Regions from separate parts of the Metabacillus sp. B2-18 genome, predicted to be linked through region 2. Evidence: predicted binding sites of a transcription regulator. Region 2 holds the regulator's gene; the other holds the start of a gene.
What was found. The regulator LexA, encoded in region 2, represses DNA repair genes until DNA is damaged. The targets are predictions, from matches to a motif close to CGAACATATGTTCG.
Positions count from the first base shown of each region.

Region 1: the regulator LexA is predicted to act here: its motif matches at 1,254-1,267, upstream of LPC09_RS11175 (DUF6434 domain-containing protein).

Region 1 covers NZ_CP088245.1:2,210,290-2,217,903, reverse strand. Annotated here, with positions in the region: gene LPC09_RS11180 (sodium-dependent transporter) at 1-1,142, opposite strand, end outside; gene LPC09_RS11175 (DUF6434 domain-containing protein) at 1,304-1,873, shown strand; gene LPC09_RS11170 (YdcF family protein) at 2,120-2,860, opposite strand; gene LPC09_RS11165 (MATE family efflux transporter) at 3,163-4,506, opposite strand; gene LPC09_RS11160 (ABC transporter ATP-binding protein) at 4,530-5,291, opposite strand; gene LPC09_RS11155 (ABC transporter ATP-binding protein) at 5,260-6,249, opposite strand; gene nikC (nickel transporter permease) at 6,257-7,102, opposite strand; gene nikB (nickel ABC transporter permease) at 7,099-7,614, opposite strand, start outside.
Region 2 covers NZ_CP088245.1:2,071,483-2,079,096, reverse strand. Annotated here, with positions in the region: gene sirA (sporulation inhibitor of replication protein SirA) at 1-370, opposite strand, end outside; gene LPC09_RS10385 (DUF896 domain-containing protein) at 531-761, opposite strand; gene LPC09_RS10380 (YneB family resolvase-like protein) at 924-1,586, opposite strand; gene yneA (cell division suppressor protein YneA) at 1,601-1,912, opposite strand; gene lexA (transcriptional repressor LexA) at 2,070-2,693, shown strand; gene glnA (type I glutamate--ammonia ligase) at 2,768-4,102, opposite strand; gene LPC09_RS10360 (MerR family transcriptional regulator) at 4,161-4,562, opposite strand; gene LPC09_RS10355 (methionine gamma-lyase family protein) at 4,670-5,944, opposite strand; gene hflX (GTPase HflX) at 5,937-7,220, opposite strand; gene LPC09_RS10345 (trimeric intracellular cation channel family protein) at 7,444-7,614, shown strand, end outside.

The sequences.
Region 1 (7,614 bases), 140 kb from region 2:
ACCAAGAAATCAGTAGCATCAAATATTGTTTTTCCGAAAACATGAAAGTTCTGAAGTTTACTAAACGATAATGCTGCAGGAATTCCCGCAAAAAACACAACAACCCCAGATACCCATGCTGTTCTTTTACGTGTAGACCTTTTATTTTCAGTGAATGCTGAAACGATAATCTCTAATAAACTAAACGATGATGTTAAGGTTGCAAATAAGAAAAGCAAAAGAAATATAGCTAGAAACAACTCACCCAAAGGCATTTGCGAAAATACAGCAGGCAGCACCATAAATAGCAACCCCGGACCTTCAGCTGGTTCTAATCCAAACGCAAAAACAACTGGGAAAATGGCAAGACCTGCAAGTATTGATACTAGAATATTCATGACAACAACAGTACTTGCTGAGGATGGAATGCTCACATTTTTCTCTAAATAGGAACTATATGTAACCATACATGAAAAACCAACTGCTAATGCAAAGAAGGATTGTCCAAGTGCATAAAGAACAGATTCAGCGGTGATTTTTGAAAAGTCAGGCTGTAGGAAAAATCGTACTCCTTCCATTGCTCCTTCCAATGTTAACGCTCTAACAACCAAAATTAAAAATAGAAGAAACAATATTGGCATCATATACTTACTTGCTTTTTCAATCCCATTTTTTATTCCTACTGATATGACAATCATGTTTATAAGTAAAAATACAGCTAAACCTAGTAGTGTAATAAGTGGTGATCCTGTAATGGTACCAAATAACTCTGGATAACTTACACTAGGTTCAATCACACGACCACCAATTGCCATTATCGAATAAATCAGCACCCAGCCTCCAACAACTGCGTAAAAAGAAAGCAATAGAAAGCAGCCGATCACTCCTAATGGTCCAGTAATTGTCCATATACTGTTTGGTGCTAGTTTTTTATAAGCAGATACAGCTTCACTTTGAGCCCCACGTCCAATAATAAATTCTGATATCAGCATAGGTAGACCTATAAGAACAGTAAACAGAATAAAGAGTAGTAAAAATGCTCCACCACCACTCGTACCTGCTACATAGGGGAATTTCCATATTGCCCCAAGTCCTATCGCTGCCCCTGCTGAGGACATGATAAAACCAAATTTTGATGACCATTTTTCTCTATTTGTATTCATTAGATCCCCCTTTATTATTATTTTATTATAACTTATGGAAAGTGGTATAGCATGAAAAATAACTTTTTATTACTATTCCCCCTTGTCCGATTCCATAATTTTCTATATAATGGAACAAACGTTCGAAATCATCTTCAAATTTTAAAGGAGTTTAATAAATAATGAGACCAAAGTTATGTAAAGAAATGAACATAGAGGATTTTAAAAATTATTATTGGCTAAAAGAAGAGCTTGCTACTTTTTGTAAAGAACTTGGTATACCATCATATGGACCAAAATTAGAACTAACGGAAAGAATTATTATGTTTCTATCAATGGGCGTCATAACTAAAGCTCCAAAGAAAAAAGCATCACAAGCAAAACAATATGATTCTCTCTCTTTAGATACGGTCATTATTCCAAATCACAGATGCAGCCAAGATATCAGAGAGTTTTTTATAAAAGAAATCGGCAAACAATTTCATTTTTCTACTTACATACAAAACTTTTTTAAAAACAATGCTGGAAAAACGTTTCAAGATGTTGTTAATGCTTGGTACGAAGAAGAAGAACGAAAAAAAGATCCTTCATTCACTAAAGAGATCTCGCCACAATTTGAATATAATCAATTCATAAGAGATTTCTATCAAGATCCGACCAATAAAGGAAAACCTCGAAAAGATGCGATAGGTGCATGGAACACCATTAAAACTCTACCGGGAGATAATAAATACAAATCTACGACACGATAGTTATAAATAAAAAAGGAGTGAAACACTTTGTCTAGTATTCACTCCTCCTTCATTTTCTTATTTCAGCTCCTCATTAACAGTTGTAAACGAATAGCCTTCTTCTAGTAATGCTTAAATGCACCGAACATTATTAACTATATCCTCATGTAATACGTCCTTTTTCCAAAGATTTATTCATTTTCATGTAGATAAGACCTTATCTATCGATATAAATCAATAAGTTTCACTTATAAAGTTTGCTTCCAGCTAATCAAGGACATCTTCCACCAACATTTTCCCTATCCCCATCATTTCTCTTAAATGTGTAAGTGGAACAATACTTAGTGGTATAGGGGCTCCCGCACGATAAGGAGTAAGTCCGGCTTTATTTGCATAATAACTTGCACGAAATAAATGATAATTACTAGTTACAACCATTACTTCCTGTGATTTCCCTGACATTAGCTTTTGACTGAAATCAGCATTTTCTTTTGTACTTGTTGCTTTATCCTCCATTATTATTACTTGCTCTGGTATACCATTAATAATAAGGTATTCCTTCATAACAAAAGCTTCCGTGTATTGCTCACCAGTATCAAGTCCACCTGACACGATTATGTTTGATTCTGGATATTTACCATGTATTTCAATTGCTTTTTGCAAACGGTTTTTTAACACAGGGGTTGGGGAACCATTTTTTACTCCAGCACCAAAAACGAGAATATAATCAACGGTTTGAGGCTCCTTTTCAATCATCCCGCTTAATAGCAATGCTTCTAAACTTGCTGCAGTAAGTAGTCCAATGGATAAAACAATAATAATTGTTCTTTTAATCTTTTTTCTTCTTTGAACATATTGTTTTAACTTCTTGAAATAAATACTTACTACTAAACAGATCATTCCAAGAAATAGAATAAACACAATTCCAATGTTTATTCTATTTGTCCATAATGATGCTAGTCCATAAATAATTAATAATGCCGAAAAAATCCAAAACAAATTTCTCATATTACCCTCACCTAATTTTAATAGAATTAACGATTATTATCTAAAATTACAATTATTACTAGTTTATCAGGAAATCTATCAAATTGTGTCATATTTTGGTAATATTTTCAATGGGATTAATTGCTTATAAAAGCTATTAGAGATATAAAGATGAGAGAAAAAGTGGCTACACCTATTAGTTTAAAAACACTGAAGAATCAAACTTATTAAATCAAATAGGAAAAAGTCCTTCAACAGACAATCTATGAAGGACAATACACATTATATTTACAAATAAAATGCTCTCTACTTGAACATCCTACCTAAAAGTTACTTCTCTCAATCTTCCTAACATACATTGATAAAAATACCGTTCGACCCAAAGTAAACACAGTAAATGACAGCCATAGTTCGTGTGGAGAAATACCTTTACCATATATGATGATTACAATGACAAACGCAAGCAACGCAAAAAAGATTGAGTTTCGAACCGATTTAGCATCTGTCGCTCCTGCGAAGATCCCTTCCAATTGAAGTGCCCAAAAACCAGCGATTGGATAAATAACCATCCAAATTCCTAAATCAACAACTGCATTCTTTACTTCTTCTATCGTTGTAAAAAAATTGAAGATACCCTCATCAAACAGCAGCATAATTAACGATAATAAACAAGCTGATAGAGTTCCCCAAAATAGAGATAGTGATAACGCTCGCTTAAAAAGAGGAAACTGCTTACTACCAATGGATCTTCCGACTACAATACTAGAAGCATTTGCAAACCCTCCAAGTAAATAGGCCATCAAATAATGAATTTGTAATAAGATCGCATTAGCGGCTAGTGCTGTTTCTCCCAGTCTTGCACCTATTGTTGTAAAAGTAACCGTCATTGTTAACAAGCAAATTGATCGAAGAAAAAAATCTCGATTTACTTTCAGCATTTTCACTAAAGGGGCTTTTTCAATTAAGATTCTCCATTGAATCAGTGATAAGTCAATCAACTTTGTACGAATCATAAAGAATAGACCGATAAAAATAGCACTAATTTCAGCTATAACCGTTGCATATGCTACCCCAGCCACTCCTAGACCAAACACGAGAACAAATAAGAGATCTAACACAATGTTGAGCACATTCATTGTAATTTGAGTGCTTAAAGAAAGCTTTACCTTACCTAGCCCCATCAGCCATCCAATCAAAACATAATTTAAAAGGGCAAAAGGAGCTCCCCAAATTCGAATCGAAAAATAAGTAGAAACAAGGTCTCCTACTGATTCTGAGGTACCAAATAAATAGAGTGAGAGCTTTAAAATCGGAATCTGTAAAATGATAAATAACGATCCTATAAATACAGCCAAAAACATAGGGCGTAAACAAGCTAGAGCCATTTCTTTAGCATCATTTGCGCCATTCGCTTGTGAAGTAAGTCCTGTTGTACTTACGCGTAAAAAACCGAGCAACCAATACATCGTATTAAATATAACAGCTCCAAGTGCTACGGCACCAATTGCTGATGCATCAGGCAATCTTCCTACAACAGCTGTATCAACAGCTCCTAATATTGGCGTAGAAATCCCTGATATGATCAGGGGAATTGCTAATGTTAAGTATTCACGATGTGTAAAAATGCTTCCTTTATGTAAAGGAGCTGAAGTTAACACAGATCTCATTACTTTCTCCTTCTTAGCCAGCTTTATATAGCAGTATACTGTATAAGTTGTTTAGTATAATCATGACGTTCTTCATTTAATATATCGTCGGAAGAAAAGCGTTCCAATAGCTTCCCTTCTTTTAAAACTACTATCTCATCACATAAAAAACGTACAGCCATTAAATCGTGTGAAACGAATAAAAATGAAGTTTGCAATTCTTTTTTAAGAGATTTTAACAGCATTAGAATTTGAGCTTGTATGGAAACATCAAGACTTGAGGTGGGCTCATCTAATATAAGTAATCTTGGATGAAGACTAATCCCTCTAGCAATAGAAACCCGTTGCTTTTGACCACCGCTAAGCTCATGAGGATATTTAGTAAGGTGCTCTTCTTTTAATCCAACCATTTTACCAACCTTCTTGGCAATGTCAAATAAAGAAAGATTTGGGTATAAGGTATCTTTTCGATCACGGAAATTACTAATTGGTTCAACCATACTTTTCCATACTGGAAGCTTAGCATTCAATGAAGAAAAAGGATCCTGCATAATGATTTGAATATCTTTATACAACTCTCTTTTCTGCTTACCTTTTAACTTATGAATATCTTGATTTAAAAAAAGAATATGACCGGAATGGATGCTTTCCATACTTAATATGCTCTTGATAAGTGTGCTTTTGCCACTCCCACTTTCCCCTACAACTCCTAACGCTGTTCCTTCACTTATAGAAAAAGAAATATTGTCAAGAGCTGGAAGTTTACCGTAGTTTTTAGATATAGACTGGACTTTTAATAGAGTCACTTGTTGTTCCCTCTCCTTCTTTCGTAGTCACAAGGTGACAAGCTACTTGATGAAGGGGTGTTCCCTTTAATGTAACATGTGAATGAAGGCAAACGGGTTCACAATAAGGACATCTTGTTGCAAATGGACAGCCTTCACGATTCACTTCACCAGGTTCTCCAGGAATAAGTTGAAGATGTTCAGCATCTGCCTCAATCGTTGGGATTGTATTCAAAAGTAGTTGTGTATACGGATGTGTAGGGTTCTTTTTAATTTTAGTTGTTAGACCGTATTCCATCCATTCTCCACCATACATAACAGCAAGTTGGTCACAATAGTTCATTACATGATGAAGCTGATGACTAATAAAAATAATGGCGGTATTATATTGTGTTTGCAAGTCTTTTAAAAGCTGCATAATTTGGTCAGCATTTTTAGGGTCTAATGCGGTTGTGATTTCATCACATATAAGAAGCTTTGGATTAAGAATCATGGCAGAAGCAATAACTACTCGTTGTAATTGCCCACCGCTAAGTTCAAAGTGATAAGAAGAATAAACTTTTTCAGCCGGTAGTTGTACTCTTTCTAGCATGTCTAAAATTCTTTTCTTTCTCTGTTTTTTTGATAAAGAAGTATGTGTGGCCAATTGTTCATTCATTTGAGAGCCTATTTTAAAGAAAGGAGAAAAGCCGTTTGAATAGTCTTGAGGAATATAACAAATTTCAGTCCCAATCAACTTGTTTTTTTTCTGAAAAGAAATGTATTCTCCCTCAAATAGTATGGAGCCATTCATATTAAACGACATAGGAATGGAGCCTAAAATTGCCTGTGCGGTAACACTCTTTCCACTCCCACTTTCCCCGACAATGCCTACCATATCTCCAGAATGTATAGTAAACGAGAGAGATTGAATGATTGTTTGATTTGTATGTTTTACTACGATACATAATTCTTTCATCTCTAAAAGAGGGTCATTCATATAAAAGCTACCCCTTTCTTTTAAATTGAACATCTAGTTTATCTCTTAAGCCATCTCCTATCAGATTAAAGGCCATCACAACAAGCATGATCGCTAGACCGGGAAAAATAATTAAAGCTGGAGATGTTTGAAAATATAATCTTCCTTCATTTAACATCGCTCCCCACTCTGGCAGTGGTGGTTGTGCTCCTAACCCGATATAGGATAGGGAAGAAATAAGAAGAATGATTTTCCCTATATCTAATGACGCTAAAACAATCACTTGTGGTAGGATATGTTTAAATAAATGTAGTGTCATGATTTTCCAAACAGAACTTCCACTAAAAGCAGACATCGTAATATAGTCCTTATGCTTCTCGGTTAGGACAATACTACGTGTTAACCGGGCATAGCCTACCCACTTTACTGAAATAATGGCAATCATCACATTCCAAATTCCGGGTCCAAGTAATCCTGTTATCGCGATTGCCAGTAAAAAATCTGGGAACGCAACAAACGTATCAATTACTCTCATAAATAATTGATCTATTTTTTTCCCGAAGTAGCCTGAAAGAACACCAACTGGTAAGCCAATTAATAAAGAAACAAAGATGGATAAAACCGATATCCCCAATGTGTAGATGGCACCTTCTGTTAACCTCGCTAAAATGTCCCTACCTAGTTGATCTGTTCCTAGTAAATGCTCGATACTAGGCGACTGCAATCGTTCACCAGTGTTTACTTTTAATGGATCATGTGGATTAAATAGATAAGATAAGAAAAAAAGGAGCATAATCAAGATGAGTAATAGTACACCCGTTTGAATGAATAGATTTCGCTTTTTCTTCTTAAGATGTAATACATCCGTTATCATGCTCTCTGCTCCTTTCTTCTTAATTTTGGGTCTAAAAGATAATACGATAAGTCAACAATTAAATTAATACTCATGACAAAAATGCCTGAAAGTAATATATAAGCTTGGATTAACGGATAGTCTCGATTCATGATGGCTTCAACGACCATTTTTCCTAATCCAGGCCATGAAAATAATATTTCTACAACAATTGCCCCTGCCAATAGATTACCAAGGCTCATACCAAACATCGTAACAACTGGTATCATGCTCTCACGTAAGGAGTATTTAAAAATTAAGCTTTTTTCACGGATGCCTTTCATTCTCAACGCCTTAATATAAGGCTTATTCATTGTTTCAAGCATTGCCGCTCTCAATAGCCTAGCGTAAACAGCAGACATTGCAAGTCCTAATGTAAGGGATGGGAGAATAAGGCTTTCGGCACCATTATGACCGATAAACGGAAGAACCTTCAACTTTACACTAAAGAAATATATCAATAAAAGTCCCAGCCAAAAGCTTGGAATGGAAGC
Region 2 (7,614 bases):
CGAAAAATATAGTTTCTGCCTCATAACTTCCATCAGAAGAAAGCTCAAGATGACGATTTTTCACTATTAATGTTGCATTACCAAGATTTCCTTTTAACTCAATTTTATGGATATTTTGGAACACTTGATAATCCGAACGCTTTGCTAAATGAGTTCCTAATAATTGATGAATAAATAACATTGGAATAGGCTTAGTTATATAATTAATTTGCTTCTCTAGTGTGTTTTCATGTTCAGAACGGGCAATTGTCCAGTGAAAATCTTGAAACAGATGGTAGATTTTAGACTCACGACCAAAGTAGTGACTTGCAAATTCTTCTTCTATTAAGTAAATATAATAGTGTCTCACTATTTCACTCTCCTCAACCATACTATTTCTCTTATTATAAAAGAACAGAGAAGCAATTATTGTCTTAAACTGGAGAGAGAAGACACTATTTTTGTCGAACATTCGAAGCCTATCATTACTTAAATAAGAATGCCATATTCACTTCCAACAAAAAGGGAATAAATCATTGATTTATTCCCTTTTAATGTAGATCTTTACTTCTCTCATTTTTCAGCTTTTGCGGGGTTACATCGTTACCATTCGGATCAACAACTGTTACTCCCTTTAAAGTGTTTTTCATAGATGATCGAAACACTTGTAAATACTCATTTCGAAGAGATTGTTGTTCTTGCTTTTCTTTATCAGTTAGTCCTACTGACTTTGCTTTTTTGGATAATTCATTTATTCGATCGATCTTAAGTTTCGGTAACATGTTTTATAAACTCCTCTCTTAAACCATATAGACTTCAATCTACAGCTAACCTCAAAGAGATTAACTATAATATTACTTTAAAGTCTTTTAAATGATACAAATGACATATTACTAAATAGAGGAGAAAATAACAACTTTAAAACATATTTTTTCACCAATAATTTACCTTTCAAGATTCTGTAGATCATTTTCATCAATATATTCTTGGTATCTTCTGTGTACTGTAGCCTTACTAACTTGAAACCCTAATCCCCTAAGAGTTGAAGCAATTTCTCCAAATGTTAGGTTTTTCTTCCTTAACTTAAGAATCTCTTCGATTGGTAAATCAATCTTCTCACGGCCCCCTCCCTTATCGATGTTTTTTAAATTTTTAAGAGGATTGTAACCATTCTCTATTGCCCGGTTCATGCCTCTTCTAATTTTGTAATTAACAAGCTTCCGTTGGAATTCTTCAATAGTTGCAAGAATACTCAGTACCATTTCATCTGTTTCGGACAGTTCAGGCTCTCCACGTTCATTAAGAGTGAAAATCTCAGCTTTCATTTTTCTTATTTCATGCAAAAGGGCTATTTTTGCGTGACCCCGTCCCAATCTTGTATCATCTTGAACTAATAATATAGATGCCTTCTTTTCTTTTAATATTGATAGAGCTTCAATAATTCCATCACGGTCTATGTCATATCCACTATGTCTTTCCTCTATTATCTTTATAACTTCAATATTATGTAGCGAAGCCAACCTTAATAGCTCCTCTTTTTGCCTATCAATTGATGAGTCTTGACTATCCTTCTCTGTACTTACTCTACAATAAACAACTGCCTTCATTATTAGATCATCCTCTACTTACTAGCAATTTGTTCAATTTGATAGATTTCATCCTTTTCAACAGGTACAAAAACAAATTCACCTGGCTTAATAACATTGGAGTGAATGCCGTTTTTATCCTGTACCCACTTTACAAACTCTTGTTTTGAAATCTGGCTTTTTACATTAAACTCATCAGCAATTGACCAAAGGCTGTCACCCTCTTGAATCTCTACTTGATGATACTTATCCAAACTTTCTGGTTCACCAGTATACGTTATTGCTAGTGTAATTGCAAAAAGGACTAGAAAAAATGATACTACATATGTAAAAGATTCTTTTTTCATATTACACACCTCATAGGAATATTTGTTCGTATTTGTTGAAATTAGTATAATACGAACGAATGTTCCAGTCAAGCGTTTTTCTCGAACTTATGTTTGTATATAAAGGTAAATGATGCTATAATAAACATAAATTAGAGGATCCGAGGTGTCACAGAGGATGACGAAACTATCAAAAAGGCAACAAGATATATTAACTTTTATTAAAGATGAGGTCCAAAAAAAGGGGTATCCACCTTCAGTACGTGAAATTGGAGAAGCTGTGGGTTTAGCTTCAAGCTCAACAGTACACGGCCATTTAGCTAGATTAGAGTCAAAAGGATTAATTAGAAGAGATCCTACGAAACCAAGAGCTATTGAAATTTTAGAGGAAGAAGAGACTCTTCATATTCCAAAGAGCAATGTTATTAATGTTCCAGTAATCGGAAAAGTAACAGCAGGTCTTCCAATTACAGCTATTGAAAATGTGGAAGAGTACTTTCCGCTCCCAGATCGATATATTTCAGAAGATGAACATGTTTTTATGCTAGAAATTATGGGTGAAAGTATGATAGAAGCTGGAATATTAGACGGTGATTTAGTAATTGTCCGACAACAGCAAACGGCTAACAATGGTGATATTGTTGTGGCTATGACAGAGGATGATGAGGCAACTTGTAAAAGATTTTTCAAAGAAAAAGACTACATTCGCTTACAGCCAGAAAATTCAACAATGGAACCTATAATTCTTCGAAATGTGAGTATACTAGGAAAAGTAATTGGAGTTTACCGCACGGTTCATTAAGCTTGCCTAATCAGGCAAGCTTTTTATTTGTAAATAAAAAAACTTAACACAAATTTGTGTTAAGTTTTTTTCTATTAATACATTGACATGTATTGTTCTCTTTCCCATGGGTGTACTTGAGTTCTGAACATATCCCACTCTATTTCTTTTGCTTCAATAAAGTGCTCAAATAAATGTTCACCTAAAGCATGCTTCATTGTGCTATCAGCTTTTAACAAGTCTAGAGCTTGAGCTAGTGTTGCTGGTAGGTCTACGATACCATTTTCAACACGCTCTTCCTTTGACATAACATAAATGTTACGATCAATAGGTTTTGGAGCTTGAAGCTTATTTTTAATACCATCAAGACCAGCAGCTAAAAGAACACTCATAGCTAGGTACGGATTTGCTGCAGGGTCAACACTGCGTACTTCTACACGTGTACTTAACCCACGTGAAGCAGGGATACGAATTAAAGGACTTCTGTTTTGTGCAGACCAAGCCACATAACATGGCGCCTCATAACCTGGTACAAGTCGTTTATAAGAGTTTACAGTTGGGTTTGTTACTGCTGTAAATGCAGGGGCATGTTTGATTACACCAGCAATAAATTGTCTAGCAGTATCACTTAATTGCAGTTCAGCGTTTGTATCTAAGAATGCATTCTCACCATTACTAAATAATGATAAGTTACAGTGCATACCAGATCCGTTTACACCAAACAATGGTTTTGGCATAAATGTAGCATGTAATCCATGCTTGCGTGCAATTGTTTTAACAACTAATTTAAATGTTTGAATATCGTCACATGCTTTAATTGCAGAAGCATATTTAAAATCAATTTCATGCTGACCAGGAGCTACCTCATGGTGAGATGCCTCGATTTCAAATCCCATTTCTTCAAGTTCTAGAACGATATCACGGCGGCAGTTTTCACCTAAGTCAGTTGGTGCTAAGTCGAAATATCCACCATTATCATTTAATTCTAATGTTGGTTCGCCTTTTTCGTCTAATTTAAATAAGAAGAATTCTGGCTCAGGCCCTAAATTGAAATCTGTAAACCCTAGTTCTTCCATCTCAGAAAGAAGACGTCGTAGGTTATTACGTGGATCACCAGCAAATGGAGTGCCATCTGGATTATAAATATCACAGATGAATCGTGCAACTTTTCCTTTTTCTGCTGTCCAAGGGAAGATAACGAATGTATCAATATCAGGATATAAGTACATATCAGACTCTTCGATTCGAACGAAACCTTCAATTGAAGATCCATCGAACATCATTTTATTATCAAGAGCTTTATCTAATTGGCTTACAGGAATCTCTACGTTTTTAATAGTTCCCAAAATATCTGTGAATTGTAGACGGATATATTTTACATTGTTTTCTTTTACTAAACTTACAATATCTTCTCTTGAATATTTAGCCACTTGAAAATCTCCTCTCCTATTTCAAAAAAGTTTTATATTCAATTTAATACTAACCAAATCAATGAAAGAACCTTGTCATGTCCCCTTGCCTTAATGTTGGACGATTAAAGCGTCCTGCCTGCATAAGCTCAGATTTTAAGAGCTTACGTAATTCAGCATCACTCAAATCAGGTTTTTCAACAGTTTTATGTTGCTCTTCTTTCTCTTCATTATGTGTACTGTTACGCGAGAAAATCTCTTTAATTCCAGCCAAGTTGACACCTTGTTCAATTAAATTACGAATCTCCAATAACTTGTCAACATCATTAAACGAAAACAATCTTCTATTGCTTTCAGTTCGAGCTGGAAAAATAAGTTCATTCTCTTCATAATAACGAATTTGTCTTGCAGACAGATCTGTGAGCTGCATAACAATTCCGATAGGAAATAGGGGCATTGAGCGTCGTATGTTATCACTCATGTTATTCGCTCCTTTTAATTAACTAATCTCATTATAACTTATGTAATATTATGTGTCAATCATGTGTAAGGTTACATAACATAGGATAATTACTTTCTATATGGTAATTATCTATCTATTGAAATTAACTTTTGCTCAATTAGAGAATCAACAGCACTACAAACAGCTATTTTTACATGCGTGTATGTTAGGCCACCTTGAACGTATGCAACGTACGGCTCTCTTAGTGGCCCATCTGCGGTAAGTTCAATGCTAGCTCCTTGAACAAAAGTACCTGCTGCCATAATGACATCATCTTCATATCCAGGCATATAGTTAGGATATGGTGTAACATGGGAATTTATTGGTGAGGCGTACTGAATTGCTTGGCAAAAAGCAACCATCAGGTTTGGGTCGTCAAATTGTACAGATTGAATCAAATCAGTTCTTATACTGTTCCACTTAGGACTTGTTTTCAAACCAATTTCTTCCAAAAAAGCTGAAGTAAATACTGCACCTTTTAACGCTTGGCCCACAACATGCGGTGCCAAAAAGAACCCTTGATACATTTCCTGAAGGCTGTATAGTGAAGCACCAGCCTCTGCTCCAATACCAGGTGAAGTCATTCTGTACGAACACGCCTCTATAAGTTCTTTTTTGCCGACTAAATAGCCTCCTGTTTTTGCAAGTCCACCGCCTGGATTTTTAATTAATGACCCTGCAATTAGGTCAGCTCCAATATGACATGGCTCCAATTCTTCCACAAATTCACCATAGCAGTTATCAACGAAAATGACAATATCTTCTTTAATAGATTTAACAAAATTTATCATTTCTTTAATATCTGATATTGTAAATGAAGGCCTTGTTGCATACCCTTTAGATCGTTGAATACCAATCATTTTTGTTTTAGGTGAAATGGCGTTTTTTACAGCTTCAAAACTTACAGTACCATCTCCGTTAAGGTCCACAGTATTGTAATCTATATTAAATTCTTTAAGTGAACCAATACCGCTACCTCTGATACCTACTATCTCTTCGAGTGTATCATATGGTTTTCCTGTTATATATAGAAGTTCATCACCTGGTCTTAAAACTCCGAAAAGAGCGATTGAAATAGCATGCGTTCCAGAGATAATTTGTGATCTTACTAAGCCAGCCTCCCCCCCAAACACATCTGCATACACTTCTTCTAAGGTGTCTCTGCCAATATCATCATATCCATAACCTGTTGATGGAATAAAGTGTGAGTCACTAATTCGATGCTTCTGAAAGCTTTTTAGCACCTTAAATTGGTTTACCTCACTGATAAAATCAATTTGGTCATGAATCTTAGATATTTTTTGTTCAGCATTTTCAACAATTGGGGCAATAGCTGCCCCATTTTTTAATAACTTAAACATGTTTATTACCCTCTCCGTTATACCTATCTAGCTGTCCATTTATAGCATGTGTCGGGAGAACAAACCCTTCGATTTCATACATTTCTTTCTCTTCGATAAATTCTAAGTGTTCAATAAGAGATTCAGTTTTCAATTGCGAAATTAATCTACCTTCATTTGCTGGTAGGTGGATGGAATAATGTTTCATTTCTTTTTTTGCAATTTTCTCCACCTTATTCATCAACATTTTTAAATCTTCTTCAGAAAAAGCAGAAATTGTTAAATAATCCTCCGTCGGGGATGGTACGAATGATTCCGGAGTCTGATCTTTTTTATTATAAACGGTCAAAATTGGTATATCAGTTACATCCAATTGTTCAAGAAGCTTATATACAGTCTTTTCATGATTTGCGTAGTCTTCATTTGAGCTGTCAACAACGTGAAGAATAAGATCCGCTTCTTTTACTTCTTCAAGTGTGGATCGAAACGCTGCTACAAGAGTTGTCGGTAAATCTTGAATAAAACCTACAGTATCTGTGATAAGAGCTTGATATGTTGATGGTAACAATACTTTTCTTGTCATAGGATCTAATGTTGCAAATAATAAATCTTCTTCAAAAGTACCTGCTGTTGTTAATCGATTAAATATCGTTGATTTCCCTGCATTTGTATATCCTACCAAAGCAATTTGAAATGCTTGGTTTTTCTTACGACGTTCACGATATCTGCTTCTGTGTCTAACTACAGTTGATAACTGCTGTTTTATTTCATTAATACGATTTCGAATGTGACGACGATCTGTCTCTAATTGAGTCTCCCCTGGCCCTCTTGTACCAATACCTCCCCCTTGACGTGATAAAGCAATACCTTGTCCAGTTAATCTCGGGAGCAGGTATTGTAGTTGTGCAAGCTCTACCTGAAGCTTACCTTCTTTTGATTTAGCACGTTGAGCAAATATATCTAAAATCAGTTGAGTACGATCTATAATTCGCACATCTACTATTGATGATAAATTTCTTAATTGACTTGGTGATAATTCATCATTAAAAACAACAATATCTGGACTAAATTCCTCAACTAAACTCAATAATTCATCTACTTTTCCTTTACCTATGTATGTAGCGGGATGTGGCCTCTCCCTTTTCTGTGTCATTTGGCTAAGTACTTCACCATTAGCTGTTTTCGTTAATGAAGCTAACTCCTCCATTGAGTAATGGAAATGTTCGTCAAGTATTGTTTGAAGCTGACAACCAACTAATATTACCTTTTCTTTTAGTACATCCAATGTATTATTCAATAAAAAACCCTTCCCTTACGCTATTTTTAGCACTTTAATCATATCAAACATTACTGTAATTCTCTAATTATTTCTGTTATAGACCTAGTATAAACAGTTTTGGACCTATAATATTCTTTTCCACCTGCATGCAAGCAGCAGCATACTAAAAAATAGAATTGACCTTTATGGAGGTTACATATACAATTATTTCGGCTGAATTAATACAACTGGGGGAATTATTTTGACTTGGGACGTTTTAAGTATTATTGGAACAATTGCTTTTGCGATTAGCGGCGCAATTGTAGCAATGGAAGAAGAGTATGATATATTAGGAGTATATATTTTAGGTATTGTCACGGCATTTGGCGGTGGTGCAATTCGAAATTTACTTATTGGTGTCCCAGTCAGTGCC